DNA from 2 places in the Photobacterium sp. GB-210 genome. Region 2 is predicted to be linked to the other one. Evidence: riboswitches for the same ligand, from Rfam matches in the RefSeq annotation. Region 2 holds a riboswitch; the other holds the start of a gene.
The links. A riboswitch is a leader RNA that binds a small molecule or an ion and turns the genes downstream of it on or off. The one in region 2 is predicted to bind lysine.
Positions count from the first base shown of each region.

Region 1: it holds a riboswitch for lysine, as region 2 does, so the genes downstream of both, lysC (lysine-sensitive aspartokinase 3) here and C9J38_RS06560 (Na+/H+ antiporter NhaC family protein) in region 2, are expected to answer to the same signal.

Region 1 is NZ_PYNU01000003.1:2,033-10,341, forward strand. Features, by position in the region: gene C9J38_RS07060 (sodium:proton antiporter) at 1-1,099, opposite strand, end outside; gene metH (methionine synthase) at 1,294-4,962, shown strand; gene lysC (lysine-sensitive aspartokinase 3) at 5,045-6,415, opposite strand; lysine riboswitch at 6,517-6,701, opposite strand; gene C9J38_RS07075 (alanine--glyoxylate aminotransferase family protein) at 6,940-8,058, shown strand; gene C9J38_RS07080 (PglL family O-oligosaccharyltransferase) at 8,112-8,309, opposite strand, start outside.
Region 2 is NZ_PYNU01000002.1:654,759-663,067, reverse strand. Features, by position in the region: gene ccoP (cytochrome-c oxidase, cbb3-type subunit III) at 1-1,450, shown strand, start outside; lysine riboswitch at 1,587-1,760, shown strand; gene C9J38_RS06560 (Na+/H+ antiporter NhaC family protein) at 1,846-3,426, shown strand; gene C9J38_RS06555 (VOC family protein) at 3,545-3,985, shown strand; gene C9J38_RS06550 (Qnr family pentapeptide repeat protein) at 4,046-4,696, opposite strand; gene C9J38_RS06545 (cystatin domain-containing protein) at 4,797-5,189, opposite strand; gene C9J38_RS06540 (5-carboxymethyl-2-hydroxymuconate Delta-isomerase) at 5,316-5,657, opposite strand; gene C9J38_RS06535 (DsrE/DsrF/TusD sulfur relay family protein) at 5,837-6,193, opposite strand; gene C9J38_RS06530 (hypothetical protein) at 6,509-7,033, shown strand; gene C9J38_RS06525 (EAL domain-containing protein) at 7,219-8,309, shown strand, end outside.

The sequences.
Region 1 (8,309 bases), on a different contig from region 2:
CTAAACCTCCGCGTAAGCCACCCCAAGTGAGGATCTTGACTGACATTGGATTGTACTGGCGGTAGCGATTGAAGCCCATATATGGCAGTTTGACACTGATGTAACGGCTTAGAAGAACTAAAGGTACGGCAATAATCATTAGGATCCAGTCTTCTTGGTGGAAGCTAAAATCAAGCATGGTCATACCAATTAACAGGAATAAGACCCCATTTAGGAATTCATCAACCAATTCCCAGAAGTGATCTAGGTGCTCTTCACTTTCTTTTGAAAAGCCAATATAACGGGTCCAGTTACCAATCATGATCCCAGATACCACCATAGCAAGTGGGCCTGAAACATGAAGAACTTCTGCTAAAGCATAACCTGCGGTTGGAATACCGATAGTAAGCAGTAATTCCATAGAGTGATCATTGGTTGAGCTAATGAGGTAGTGGAAAACTAGACCAAGAATAAAGCCGTAAGCAATGCCACCAATCGCTTCTTGTAAGAATAGCTGGGTTACGCCCATCACTGTTGGTGCGGTATCACCAAAAGCAATGGTAAACATGGTGACGAAGATAACGAGGCCAAACCCATCATTAAATAAAGACTCGCCTTCGATTTGAGTCGAAATACGGCGAGGCGCATTCATTTTCTTAACGATGGCCAATACAGCAATAGGATCGGTAGGGGAAATCAATGCACCAAAGAGTAAACAGTAAATCAGATCTAGTTGAATTCCGATTAACTGGCAGATACCCCATAAACTGAAGCCAATAAAAAAGGTGGAGAATAAAGTGGCGCCCAGTGCTAATACGGTAATTTCCCACTTTTGATCTTCAAGATGGGGTAACTTGATACCTAAGCCGCCAGCAAATAATAAGAATCCTAAAATGCCTTTTAATAGGAAATCTTCAAAGTTTATTTTGCTGATTTGAGTCGCGGCAACATCTTCAAGATGGAACCAACCGTTGTGTCCCGCAATGATGATCAATAGTGACAGGATTAATGATCCTGCAGTGATGGCAATGGTTGTTTGCATCTTACCTATTTTACTGTTTACAAAAGCAATAAGCATTGCTGCTGCAGCCAGAAAGCAGAGTGTGCTATAGACCGACATGCGTAACCTCTAGATTGGTGGGTTGTTAGAAAACTTGTGACGAAATAGTAAAACCATCAGTAATTAATGGCTACTGATAATTTGTTTTATTTTGAAAAGCTTTTGTTGTGTAAATTATATTTAGCTTTCTTTATCCCCAATTGAAGTGTGGTAGGATGTTACAAAGCTGTAATGGATTATAAGGATGTAGTGACGTGTTAAACAGCAAGGAATTACTGCATAAGCGGTTGGAAGAGCAAATCCTGATCATTGATGGTGGCATGGGCACCATGATCCAAGGTTATAAATTGGAAGAAGATGATTATCGAGGTCAACGATTTGCTGATTGGCATTCTGATCTAAAAGGGAATAATGATCTTTTAGTATTAACCCAACCCCAGCTGATTAAAGATATTCACCTCGCGTATTTAGAAGCTGGGGCGGATATTCTAGAAACCAACACTTTTAATGCTACAACGATTGCGATGGCGGATTACGACATGGAATCGTTGAGCGCGGAAATTAACTATGAAGCAGCGCGTCTCGCTCGTCTTGCTGCCGATGAATGGACCGCTAAAACACCAGAAAAACCACGTTTTGTTGCCGGTGTTTTAGGACCGACAAACCGTACTTGCTCTATCTCTCCTGATGTTAACGATCCTGGCTATCGTAATGTTACCTTTGATGAACTAGTTGAAGCCTATTCTGAATCGACACATGCCTTAATTCGAGGTGGCGCCGATATTATCTTGCTTGAAACTATCTTTGATACCTTGAATGCTAAAGCTTGTGCTTTTGCCGTTTCAGGGGTTTTTGAAGAGTTGGGTTTTGAACTACCAGTGATGATTTCAGGCACCATAACAGATGCCTCGGGACGTACTCTTTCTGGACAAACAACGGAAGCGTTTTATAACTCATTACGTCATGTTAAACCAATTTCCTTTGGTTTGAACTGTGCGCTTGGGCCTGATGAATTACGTCAGTATGTTGAAGAGTTATCGCGTATTTCAGAATGTGCTGTTTCAGCTCACCCAAATGCAGGTTTACCCAATGCCTTTGGCGAATATGATCTTGAAGCTGAAGAAATGGCGGAACATATCCGCGAGTGGGCGAAAAGTGGTTTTCTCAATATGGTGGGGGGCTGTTGTGGTACTACGCCAGAACATATCCGCCATATGTATGAAGCGACTCAAAATCTTAAACCTCGCCAATTACCTGATATTCCAATTGCTTGCCGTTTATCAGGGTTAGAGCCGTTAACGATTGATGCTGATACCTTATTTATTAACGTTGGTGAACGTACCAATGTGACAGGCTCTGCTCGATTTAAGCGCTTAATCAAAGAAGAGCTTTATGATGAAGCATTAGAGGTTGCTCGTCAGCAAGTGGAGGCTGGGGCTCAAATCATCGATATTAATATGGATGAGGGGATGCTTGATGCGAAGGCTGCAATGGTACGCTTTTTAAACCTTTGTGCTACAGAGCCTGAAATATCGAAAGTGCCTATTATGGTCGATTCTTCTAAATGGGAAGTGTTAGAAGCAGGGCTTAAATGTGTACAAGGAAAGCCTGTTGTTAACTCTATCTCGATGAAGGAAGGTAAAGATAACTTTATCACTCAAGCGAAATTACTTCGTCGTTATGGTGCTGCGATTATCGTGATGGCATTTGATGAAGTTGGTCAGGCGGATACTCGCGAACGTAAAATTGAAATTTGTACTAATGCTTATCGTGTGTTGGTTGATGAAGTCGGCTTTCCACCTGAAGATATTATTTTTGATCCTAATATTTTTGCTGTTGCGACCGGTATTGAAGAGCACAACAATTACGCCGTTGATTTTATTGAAGCGGTAGGGGATATCAAACGTACACTGCCGTATGCCATGGTATCAGGCGGGGTGTCGAATGTTTCGTTCTCTTTCCGTGGTAACAATGCGGTACGTGAGGCCATTCACGCTGTTTTCCTGTATTACTGCTTTAAAAACGGTATGGACATGGGAATTGTCAACGCAGGCCAACTTGCTATTTATGATGATTTGCCTGATGAATTACGCGATGCGGTTGAAGACGTTGTGCTTAATCGCCGTGATGATAGTACAGAGCGCTTATTAGACATTGCCGCTAAATACAGAGATAGCGGTAATGTTGAAGAAGATCGCAGCGCTGCAGAATGGCGTGGATGGCCAGTTGAAAAGCGTTTAGAGCATGCGCTAGTTAAAGGTATAACCGAATTTATTGTTGAAGATACTGAAGAATCTCGTCAGAAAGCCAGTAAACCACTCGAAGTGATCGAAGGCCCATTAATGGCTGGGATGAACGTTGTTGGTGATCTATTTGGTGAAGGTAAGATGTTCTTACCGCAAGTCGTAAAATCGGCTCGAGTAATGAAACAAGCGGTTGCCTATTTAGAACCGTATATTGATGCAGAAAAACAAGCTGGACAAACCAACGGTAAAATTCTTCTAGCAACCGTTAAAGGCGATGTTCACGACATTGGTAAGAATATAGTTGGTGTGGTACTGCAATGTAATAACTACGAGATCATCGATCTTGGGGTGATGGTGTCATGCGATAAAATTCTAAAAGTCGCCAAAGAAGAAAACGTCGATATTATTGGCTTGTCGGGTTTGATCACGCCATCGCTTGATGAAATGGTCCATGTTGCCAAAGAAATGGAGCGACAAGGATTTGATATCCCTTTGCTTATCGGTGGTGCAACAACTTCTAAAGCCCACACGGCGGTTAAGATTGAGCAAAACTACAATCAGCCAGTAGTGTATGTATCTAATGCATCACGCGCAGTAGGTGTTTGTTCTGCGTTATTGTCTGATGAACAAAAGCCAGCGTTTGTTGAGCGTTTAAACCAAGAGTACGATGTGGTACGTGAGCAACATGCGCGTAAGAAACCACGTACCGCACCTATTTCGTTAGAAGAAGCACGTGCTAATGCGGTTAATATTGATTGGCAAAATTATACGCCGCCAGTACCGAAAAAAGCCGGTGTTCACACCTTCACTGATTTTCCTGTAGCTGAAATTCGTAAGTATATCGATTGGACGCCATTTTTCATGACGTGGTCATTAAGTGGTAAATACCCAACGATTCTTCGTCATGAAGTTGTGGGTGAAGAAGCGACTAAGTTGTTTAATGATGCTAATAAAATCTTAGATGAGATCGAGAAAACAGGCATGATTAAAGCTAACGGTGTGTGTGGTTTATTCCCTGCCAATAATGTCGGTGATGATATTGAAGTGTACACAGACGATAGCCGAACTGATGTTTTAACTGTGCTGCATGGTTTACGTCAGCAAACCAAAAAGCCGAAAGGTCCTAACTATTGTTTATCTGACTATATTGCGCCTAAAGAGAGCGGCAAGGCTGATTGGATTGGCGCTTTTGCGGTAACAGGTGGGATTGGTGAATATGACATTGCTGAGCAATTTAAAGCAAAAGGTGATGATTACAATGCCATTATGGTACAGGCTGTTGCGGATCGATTAGCGGAAGCCTTTGCTGAATGTATGCATGAAATGGTACGTAAAGATATTTGGGGTTATGCAGCTGATGAAAATCTGAATAATGACGATTTGATCCGAGAAAAGTATCAAGGTATTCGTCCTGCACCTGGTTACGCCGCATGTCCTGAGCATACCGAAAAAGGTGCTATTTGGCAGTTACTTGATGCTGAGAAAAATACTGGCATGGCACTAACGGAAAGTTACGCAATGTGGCCTGGTGCTGCAGTTTCGGGATGGTATTTCTCACATCCTGATTCTCGTTACTTTGCGGTTGCTCAGATCCAGCAAGATCAGTTAGAAAGTTATGCCGATCGAAAAGGTTGGGATTTGATCGAAGCTGAGAAATGGTTAGGCCCAAATCTTTAATGCTTAATCGATAGTGAATAAAAAAGGCGCTCAATGCGCCTTTTTGTTTATCGGAACTTTATTTGGGTTAGTTAGAAAGAGCTTATTCCAATAAAGATGCGTGCAGTGTGCGAACCACGTCTTTAGCTTCATCTTCATTAATTAAGAAACATAAATTATGTGGGCTAGCGCCGTAGCAAATCATACGAAGGTTATGATCTTCTAGCGCGCCAAAGATATCTTTGGCTGAGCCTTTCGTATCACTCATTTGGTTACCGATAAGTGCAACCAGTGATAGCCCTTGCTCGACGTCAACCACACATAATTGGCTTAATTCTTCAACGACTTGAAGCGGAAGCGTTGGCGCACCGCCACCCGTATCAGTTTGATCTAAGGTCAGTGAAACGCTGACCTCTGAGGTTGTGATGAGATCAACTGAGATTTTATGTTCAGCCAAGATACGAAAGACTTCTGCTAAAAAGCCATATGCATGGAACATATTTAAGCTCGTGAGTGTCACCATGGTTTGGTTGGCACGTAATGCGAGTGCTCTAAATAGTGGCGCTTCTTCAACGGATTGTCTGATCCAAGTACCGCCTTGCTCTGGTGCTTTTGATGAACCTACAAATACTGGGATCTGTTGACGAACAGCAGGTACTAGGGTTGATGGGTGTAAAATTTTAGCACCAAAGTTTGCCATTTCAGATGCTTCGCTAAAACTGATCTCTTTGATCGGTTTAGCGGCCGATGTAATACGTGGGTCGGTAGTGTATAAACCCGGTACGTCAGTCCAAATCTCTAATGTGCTAGCATTTACGGCTTCTGCGATTAAAGCGGCACTATAGTCACTCCCCCCACGACCAAGTGTTGTCGTAACACCTTGGCTGTTTGATCCAATAAAGCCTTGTGATACCACGATATTATTGTCTAATAGTGGTAATAATTGCTCAGTCGCTAATTGCTTAATTGTTTCTGGCTGTGGGATCGCTTTACCAAATTGATCATCAGTACGCATGATGGAACGAATATCTACACGTACAGCTGGGGCGTTTAGCTCGACTAATATTTGACTAAAAAGATGGGTTGAAAGCAGCTCGCCATGGCTAACAATTTGATCGGTCAATTGTGCAGAGGTTGTTGATGCCGCATGTTCAGCTAAGGTTGCGATGTTATCAAGTAGGCCGAAAATAGCGTCTTGAATATTTTCTGGGTGCTGAAGTTGATCAAGAACATCTTGGTGGGTTTGGGTCAGTGTCTGAATGCGCTGTTGGCGGGTCGTTGAATCGCTCACGCCATTAGCAAGTTCTACCAGAATATTCGTGACACCAGAGCAGGCGCTGATTAACACAATTTTAGTGTCTGGATTAGCAATAACAATGGCAGCACTTCGGCTCATTGCGGTGTAATCAGCAACACTGGTACCGCCAAATTTTGCGACAGTGAGTGAATCTGAATGTGTTGCAGCCTTGTCCATAATTAATTTCTCCCTAAATAGTAAACACATCACAAGGTAGGCTATTTTTTCGGGAGTATTCCCGACATCCTGTCAGGAGAGCATAAGAGGTGAATAGTCACTCACCCAGAAGCTCCCCACCAATGTCAATCATTGACCTTGGTGACAGCTAGAAGGATTCAACCTTCATAGCCGATATAACTCATCCCCTAATCAGTTATACCTCGGCGTTACTCTCCCTCTCATAATGGCGATTGGATGGGGTCCTGTCATTATGATACCTAGGTAACGCTCCTCTTCCGTTTAAAGTCGTACTGTTTGAATAATAAGTGCTTGAATAAAATATCATCTTATTGAATAAGATTCATCACCCTGTTGTCAAATGGAATATGACAATTTATTTACATATGATATTTCGTCAATGTGTGTCATGGGATCGGTATAGGTCGCTTGCACCAATGAAGGGGCTCTAATACTCTAAAATAGATAGCAACGCGTTCCACATAAAAATATCGACAGGGACAATGACTTTACGGAGCAAAAGAATGACAATTACCAGCTTTATCCCACCGCATCGAACCCTCATGGGGCCGGGACCATCAGATATTTATCCGCAAGTATTACAAGCGCTTAGTCGTCCTACGGTAGGGCACCTTGATCCATTATTTATCGGCATGATGGATGAATTAAAACAATTGTTGCAATATGCCTTTCAAACCCAAAATGCCTTTACCATCGCTGTTTCAGCGCCAGGTAGTGCAGGAATGGAAGCCTGCTTTGTTAATCTCGTTGAAGCTGGGGATAAAGTACTAGTTTGCCGTAATGGCGTTTTCGGGGAACGGATGCGGGAAAATGTCGAGCGTTGTGGTGGTGTTGCTATCGTTGTGGATAACGAATGGGGGGCGGCGGTTGATCCTTATTTAGTGGATCAAGCGTTACAAAACGATCCTGAAATTAAAATTGTTGCTTTTGTACATGCCGAAACCTCAACCGGCGCATTGAGTGATGCGAAAACATTGGCGGAAATTGCCCGTAAACATGATTGCTTAACGATTGTTGATGCGGTGACATCACTTGGTGGTGTTCCTTTGCTGGTGGACGAGTGGCAATTAGATGCGGTTTATTCAGGTAGCCAAAAGTGTTTGTCCTGCACGCCGGGGTTATCGCCATTAACGTTTTCTCAAAAGGCGATTGATAAGATCCAACGACGTAAAACCAAAGTACAAAGCTGGTTTTTAGATCAAAGTTTGGTGCTAGGTTATTGGAGTGGTGAAGGTAAGCGTAGCTATCACCATACTGCACCTGTAAACAGTTTATATGCGTTGCATGAAGCCTTGGTATTATTGCAAAACGAAGGGTTAGAAAATGCATGGCAGCGCCATCGAAATGTCCATGAAGAGCTTAAAGCAGGGCTTGAAAAGCTTGGGATCCAATTTGTGGTAGAAGAAATGTCACGTTTGCCCCAACTCAATGCGGTTTATATCCCTGAAGGCGTTGATGATGCTGAGGTACGTAATGAGTTGCTGCAACGTTACAACTTGGAAATCGGAGCAGGTTTAGGTGCGTTGGCAGGTAAAGCGTGGCGTATCGGTTTGATGGGCTATGGTGCGAGAAGTGAAAATGTTGCGCTGTGCTTAAAAGTGCTAGAAACCACATTGAAGTAATTTATTGATGAGTAAATAAAAATGGCTACCAATTGGGTAGCCATTTTTTATAGTTATTTAGCAGCAGACGTTGCCTTTGCTTCGCTGTTTTGCTGCTCAAAATTTAAAGATGGGAATAAGAACAGCGCTTCATCTCTGATTTGTGATGCTTGCTCTTTATTGCCGAGGGCATCGTAAGCGAGGATCAGGTTTTGATACAGTGCCGGTCGCGGCCATGTTTTCGCTTTCTCGGTTGCCCATTGAATATAGTC
Region 2 (8,309 bases):
TCACGATGGCAGTGTTGAAGGTATTATTGCAACGGTAAAATATGGCTTAAACAATCTCATGCCTGCTTTTGCAGAGCAGCTCAGCGATAGCGAAATTCAAGCATTAGGCGCTTATATTCGCCACCAAGGAAATAGACAAAACGAGAAACTCGCAGCGCTTGATCCGGATATGGTCAGTAAAGGGCAATATCTTGCCTACGCAGGTGATTGTATTGCTTGTCACACTGGTGAGGGTGGCGAACCATTTGGCGGCGGTTTAGGATTTTTAACGCCATTTGGTACGCTTTATTCAACCAACATTTCAGCGCATCCAACCTATGGTATTGGGGACTACACCTATGATGAATTTTACGATGCGCTACATAAAGGTAAAGGCAAGCATGGTTACCTTTATCCAGCGATGCCCTACTCGTCTTATCAGTATGTGACAGATGAAGACACACAAGCACTTTGGGCTTATATGCAATCGCTCAATTTTGTGAATACTCGTAATGAAGAAAATAAGATGATGTTCCCAAGTAATATCCGGTTAGGACTACTTGGGTGGAATATCGCCTTTCTTAATACCGATCCTTTGCAATACCCAGCCGATGCCACTGAACAATGGAAACGGGGTAAATATTTAACCATGGGGTTAGGTCACTGTTCTGAATGTCATACACCACGTAACATTGCACAAGCTTTGATAGAAAAAGAGTTATTCCAAGGCAATTTAATTGATGGCTGGAAGGCTCCGGATATTACCGCAACAGAGTTATACCAAGACCGTTGGGATGTAAAAACATTAACCGAGTTTTTAAAAACGGGTCATTCAGATAAAGGAACCGCATTTGGTGGTATGGCGGAAGTGGTACAAAACAGTACCCGCTTCTTAACAAAGCAAGACGTTGCAGCCATTGCGGAATACTTGATCACTGGTGATAAATATAACGAGTTAGATAGCTCGGTTCCTCAGCTTACCCCACCAGGCTTTGGTGATTTGGTACCTGCCACTGTTGATATTCAAACCGTAGAGCTAAAACCGTTAAGTAGCAACGATCCTGAAAACGAAGCCAAACTATATGGTGTGTATGTGCAAACCTGTGGTGCATGCCATGGTAAAGACGGTAAAGGTAGGAAAGGGATCGCCCCTACGCTGCTTAACAACGGGATAATTATGCACAGTGATCCTTACGATACCATTGCCGTTACCATTCGTGGTTTATCGCCAAACTTCATGGAACAAGACAGTAACTTTATGCCTATGAGTAGCTTTAACTCGGTGCTCAGTGATGCCAACCTTGCGAAATTAATTAGCTTTGTCCGAGATAAGTTAGGTGATAGAACTGTACCTGTTACACCACAAGAAGTGGCAGAGGTAAGAAAAGATTTAATTAAAGGTGGCTATGCTGGGAATATACACGCCATGACAACACCAGAACAAAATCAGCCTAATAGCATAACAGAATGAGCGATTATCTAAATGGAATATATCGCTACTAATTGGTTAACATGCCATCAACAGTAACAATATTTACAATTAATATGCATTTTCTGTCTGCTTTTTATTGCCTAAGCAAAATTAATAGGTATCATCAAATTTCAATCCTTTGAGTAGAGGCGCGCTGCCTAAAAGTATCCGGATGGAGGGTGACACCTTTGAAGTCTGGGGAAAGGAGTCGGCGCCGAAGTGTTTGTTGTGTCGTCAACAATCGCTGGGTCTGCATTAAATAAGTGCAGAACTGCCATAGTTATTTTGTCTATGGAGCGCTACCCTAAGGGATACGAAGAAGTATTTTTTCTCCTGAAATCTGTTTCTCTATCCTTTCGGTAGATCTCCACCTAATATAGGTGTTTAAGAGATCCATGAATCTAGTTCAATATTCTGACTCCCTGCTATCTGTTGTACCGCCCTTACTGGCGGTTGTTTTAGCAATCACTACACGACGTGTATTGTTATCACTTGGCCTTGGTATTGTTGCAGGCGCAATCCTTCTTAATGATTACAGCCCTTTAGCGGCGCTTCAATATATCATAAATAAAGTTGTAGGCCTTGTTTGGGCAGACGGTGCTGTAAATAGCGGTAACGTTAATATGATCATCTTTATGCTTTTGCTCGGTGGTTTGATCAGCTTAATGACAGCAACAGGTGCAACTAAAGCATTTGCTGAATGGGGTGTTCGTCGCTGTAAAGATCGCCGTAGCGCAAATATGCTAACGGGTTTAATGGTTTTTGCTTTCTTTATTGATGACTTTTTCCATAGCTTATCTGTGGGGCCTATTTGTCGTCCAGTAACAGATCGCTTCAATATCTCACGTGCAAAGCTTGCTTATTTACTTGATTCAACGGCTGCACCTGTTTGTGTTATCACGCCAATTTCTTCTTGGGGTGCTTACATTATTGCTATTCTTAGCGGTATTTTAGTAACAAACCATATTACCGATATCAGTGCTATTTCATTGTTTGTTCAGATGATCCCAATGAACTTGTATGCCGTGTTTACGCTATTAATGGTTATCGTTGTTATTTTCTTCCAACTTAACATTGGTCCAATGCGTCAACACGAAGCATGGGCAGAAGAAGGTAAGCTATGGGATGAATCTAAAGGCCACCCTAAAGGCTTAGAAATTACGACTGAGTCTGAAGGCCAAGGTACTATGATTGATATGGTATTGCCTATTCTGACACTGACAGTCTCAAGCGTTATCTTTATGATCATCAGTGGTGCTGAAGTATTAAGCGCAAAAGGCGAGGCTTTTAGCTTAATTGCTTCTTTAGAGCATACCGATCTAGGTGCTTCATTGGTTAATGCATCTTTATGTAGCCTAGCTGTTTCTATTCTTCTAGCTTTACGTTTAAAGCTGCCACGTAAGACTTGGTTAACTGCGGCACCTCAAGGTGTACAAGCGATGATCCCTGCAATCATTATTCTACTTTTTGCATGGACGATCGGTACTGTTGTGAGTGATATGTCTACAGGCCAATACCTAGCCTCTTTAACAAAAGGGGGGTTCCCAACGGAATTACTACCAGCATTAGTCTTCATCCTTTCATGTGCAATGTCATTTGCGACAGGTACAAGCTGGGGCACGTTCGGTATTATGTTGCCACTTGCTGGTGATATGGCGGTAGCAAGTGATGCTCACCTATTAATGCCGATGTTATCTGCAGTACTTGCAGGTTCGGTATTTGGTGATCACAGCTCACCTATTTCAAGCACAAGTATCTTGTCTGCAACAGGTGCAGGTAGTCACCATATGGATCACGTTATGACTCAGCTTCCTTATGCTATTACTGTCGCTTTTGGCGCACTATTAGGTTATTTGGCAATGGGTATCTTATCTTCAACAATTGCGGGTATTGCAGTAAGCTCTGTTTGGTTCCTTGCATGTTGTACGATTCACCTACGTCGTCATAAGAAACAACTGCAAGCGGTAACAGCATAAATAAATACATTAATATTAGATCATAAAATCTAATAATCCCCGTTCGTTTTAATACGCATTTGCTTTATGCTAAGTATTAGACAACGGGGATTTTTTTGTATAAAAGCTAGGAAATAGAATGGAATACTTACATACCATGGTACGAGTGAGCAACTTAGATGCTTCACTGGATTTTTACTGTAACAAGCTTGGTTTGGTAGAAATTCGACGAAAAGAAAGCGAACGTGGACGTTTTACTCTCGTATTTTTAGCTGCACCTAATCAGGCAGAAACGGCAAAAGAAACACAATCGCCTTTATTAGAACTAACTTATAACTGGGATCCAGAATCGTACACTGGTGGCCGTAATTTTGGTCACCTCGCTTTTGCCGTCGATAATATTTACGATTTATGTGCTCATTTACAAAATAATGGTGTTGTCATTAATCGCCCACCCCGTGATGGACATATGGCATTTGTTCGTTCACCTGATGGCATTTCGATTGAACTGCTACAAAAAGGTGACGCACTAGAACCCGCTGAACCTTGGGCTTCGATGCAAAACCAAGGTGAATGGTAAGAAATAGCTTTTTGTTTGTCGGTATTATTTTATTCAATAATACCGACAGTTTTAGAGCCTTTAAAGCACAATAATGCCAAGTTGACTTAGTAATTGCTCTTGTTGCCAGTCGCAAATTTTTACACCGTTCAAATTCACACGTCGAATATCAACCCCCTCTAAATCCACATGACAAAGATCTGCGTCTTCTACAACGCATTGACCCCACTGTTCAGAGGAAAACTCACCGCGACTTAAGTCAGATCCTTTAAACGATGTTGCCAACAAATTAGCCCCATTCCATCGGTTTTCAAACAGTTCGCACTGCTCTAATTTTATGTCTTCGAAATTGCTATAACGTAAATTGCAGCCAGTGATAAATGCCGAGCAAAAGAAAGTGTTATGGGTAATATAATTTGCAAAAGAAGCATATTGAAAATCAACGCCTTGGAGATTAGATTGTCGCATTTCTATGCCAAAACACTGCGCATTACGAAAACTAGCCATTGACAAATTACACTGCTTAAAACTCGCATCTTTGAGCTTTGAATAGGAAAAATCACAGCCTTTGTCATCCCCCACATCAATAAAATTACAGTTGATAAAACTCGCTTCAACTAAATTTGCACGTGAGAAATCACAACGATAAAACTGACAATTTTCAAAAATAGCTTCGGACAATTCTTGTTTAGAAAAGCTTTCATCTTGATAGCACTGACCTACAACATGCATACATTATCTCTTCTATTACTCTGCGACTGATCAAAAAAAAGCGCAATTACTGATTGCTCAATAATAGCGCTTTCTCAATCTATTAGAACTTATTATTTAATTACTTATGAACATCACAATTCGAAGCTACTGATGATACTTGTTTTACATCTTTAACATCATAAGTATTCTGTAGGCTATGGAAAACAGTCGCATTGTAGTAATCACCATTTTCAATACTAAATGTAATTGAGTAGTTCATACCTGCAACCACTTGCTGTGTTACATGATAGATTTTACCGAGCTGATGCTCACCATGGATTGCTTTAACGGCGTCTTTTGCTGCTTGTTCCACTTCAGGTGTTATGTCACCTTGTGCCCAACCACCAACGATTGCGTGAGAAAAATTACAACTTTCTTGCATATTCGCCTCATTCGAAGTTACGTCTTTTGCAGAATTACATGCAACTAATGTAACTGAGCTTAAAGCAATGAGTAAAACTTTCTTATTCATCATCAAATCCTAATTCACATTTTCTGCATATATATCAACAGAAAACATGATTAAGTGCAAATATACTTTATTCGAACGGTGATTTATTGCTATAAGTAATGATATAAAGCAATTATATTTGCATTTTTATATGACATACTTGCGATAAGATTGCTGATTAATATCTTCAATCTCGACTGTGACGCAAATATCATTCTGAAACATTGCTGCCACTTGGTGCAAGATGACTTCCGATAGATTATCTTTTTGCTTTGGATCTCTACCTGGAAGTACCCTTACGGTAATATGAACGAAAGGCTTTTCGGTTGTCCCTGTACGATATAACTCATAAGGTATGGCACGGGTTTTTATATCTTCTTCATCAAAAAGCCCTGAACTAAACGTCGCGTAATGCGTTGTTGCCATTAATTCATTTAAATTAATCTCTGTTTCAAGATCTTTGGCATATTCAATAATGCAATGCGGCACAGCTTATCTCCTGTATATGAATAGCTTATTTAATGACACTAGCATATATAAATAAGAGAACTCTTAGTTTGATCAGCTTTTTGATAATAAATACATTTAATATCTGAGTTCTTTTGCTTTCTGTGATTCCTGTACAAAAATAGCTCTTTTCTGTTACGTTAAATCACTGAGCATAACAATTAAAATGTTAGTACTTTTTCCGCCTTTAGTGTCCAACTTGCTAAATCATCTAACGAGCCTATTTCACAATCTTCAATGAGCAATGACTCAGACAGCCCTCGCGCACAACAACAGGTTTTACACAATTTGACCTTGCTTCCTTGTGCAATAAGGATTTCAAGCATTTGTTGAATATCATAGCCTTCTACCGGATTTTGCTGTTTCATCGCGCACATCACAGCATCAGACATTAAAAACAATTTGAGACTTACAGGTTGTTCTTCCTGTTCATTAAGTTTAATGGCTAAGCGTAATGCATTAAAAGGACGCTCAGAGCCATAAGGAGCGTCATTGATAACGATTAAAATAGTTTGCATTTAATACCCATCTAAAAAATAAAATCAATTGCCTTTATTGTCACACAAAATGAGATTAAATATATAAAAACCCCAAACACTACTGATCAATAATAGCAATAGTCAATTAATATCACAGTTCACATTTCTAATGTCTTTACGTCACTGTACGTCTACAAAACATTCAGTTAGTACACATTATTATCTCAAATTCACGTTATATGCATATTCTACTATTCTCAACTCGAATAATTTGGCACATTACCGCCTCAGTTGATTTAACACGTTTATTCATAGCAGCTGAAGTGTACTTAACCTCTAGAATGAGAACATAAAATGAGTCATCGTCTTCAACTAACCGATGCACCATCGGTCCTATTTTTATTTGGTCTTTCTGGTGCCGGTAAATCTTTTGTCGGTGATGTCATTGGTGCTCATGACGATTGGTTTGTTTACCATGCAGATGACGATTTAACTGATGAAATGCGTGAAGTTATTGCTGCGAACAAGCCTTTTACGGATGAAATGAGAGATGATTTTTTTATTCGTATCAGTCAAAAAGTTAATCACTTCCGGACTCTTTATCCCCGTGTAGTGGTTACACAAGGTGCTTATAAAAAACAACACCGTGATTTCCTACGTCAAAGTATCACAGACATAGATATGATTTATGTCACTGCAACGGACTCGTTAATTCACCAACGTTTAGAGTATCGTATCAATGGTATTTCTAACGAAAGTGCAGACGCTATAAAGCATATTTTTGAAACACCTGATGATACTGTAAAAACAATTTTTAATTGTGAAGGCAAGGCTTCTATCATTGCGCAATTAAACCGTTTTTATAACAATATGCAATAAAAACATGATAGATAAGATCATTAAATTTTATGTTTATAAATTTAACCTTGATGCTACCTTGTTACTTTTATAACTTCCTTGAAATATTTACCCGTCACGTTTCTCATTATTTCCCCTTAACTATATGAACACTTTAGCATAGACTTATACATTGTATGTCTATGGATTCATATTAAGGTGTCTGTGTGAATGGGTTAAAACAGTATCTTCTTGCCATTTTAGTACCATTAGTTGCTATGGTGACTATTTTAAGTCTCTATTTTTACCAGAAAGACAGTGTTCAGCTTGCAGAACATATCAAAGAAAATGAACTGCGCCAGTTAGATTCTCTTATACAAATTAGTTACTTACATCTAAACACTATCACTGAAGATTTAAACCGTCTCACTTATCAATTACAGCAAGAACCTCTTCATGAACCATTACGGGTCTTGGAAAAGGCAAATGTACTAAAACAATTTAAGAGCATCCTTATTACCTCAGAGCTCTATGACTCCATTCGATTAATTGACTATAAAAACAGCCAAGTTCTTCTCCTGGACAAGGTGAAAGATGGCTTTCATATTGATTACAGTAAAGTCATTGAAGAACCACAAGAATTAAAAAATATAGATCATACATTTTCTCTTAATAATAAAATAAGCTACATTTATAAACATCAAAATAAAGTATCATTTTATCAACATTTAAAATTAGAACACAGCAATTGGGTTGTGCAGCTAAGTTACCACCAAATCCCTGTTAGTAATATTGCAAGCAATAAAGAGCGTACAAATTTTATTATTAACAATGATGCAAAATGGATCACACAGCCATACTTAAACAAATCACTGACCCCATCAAGAGATGATAATACAAGTTCTGATGACGTACTTTTCTCTGTTACCTATCCTTATTTATGGAACGCTGTAAAACGATTAAACAAAGGACAAACGATCATTGGTGACTATCTCTACACCTATACCCCACTGATATTTAAAGATAAAAAATTAAATAAAAATATAGATAAAAACACATCTGAGTGGGTGTTAATTTCCTCACTAAATTTTGATAAAGAACTGAACAATCTGTATTTTTCTAATTTTACACGAATACGTTTAACCGCCATTTATATTACGTTTTTTATTTTAATTATTAGCTCAGCAATGTTGATACGACGATTAATTAAGAATCGTAAAAATGAACAGATATTACGTAAGCAACGAGATCAAAATCTAAAAAGATATACGGCGGTTATTAAAAATAGCGAAGATGGTATTGTAGCACTCAATAAAAA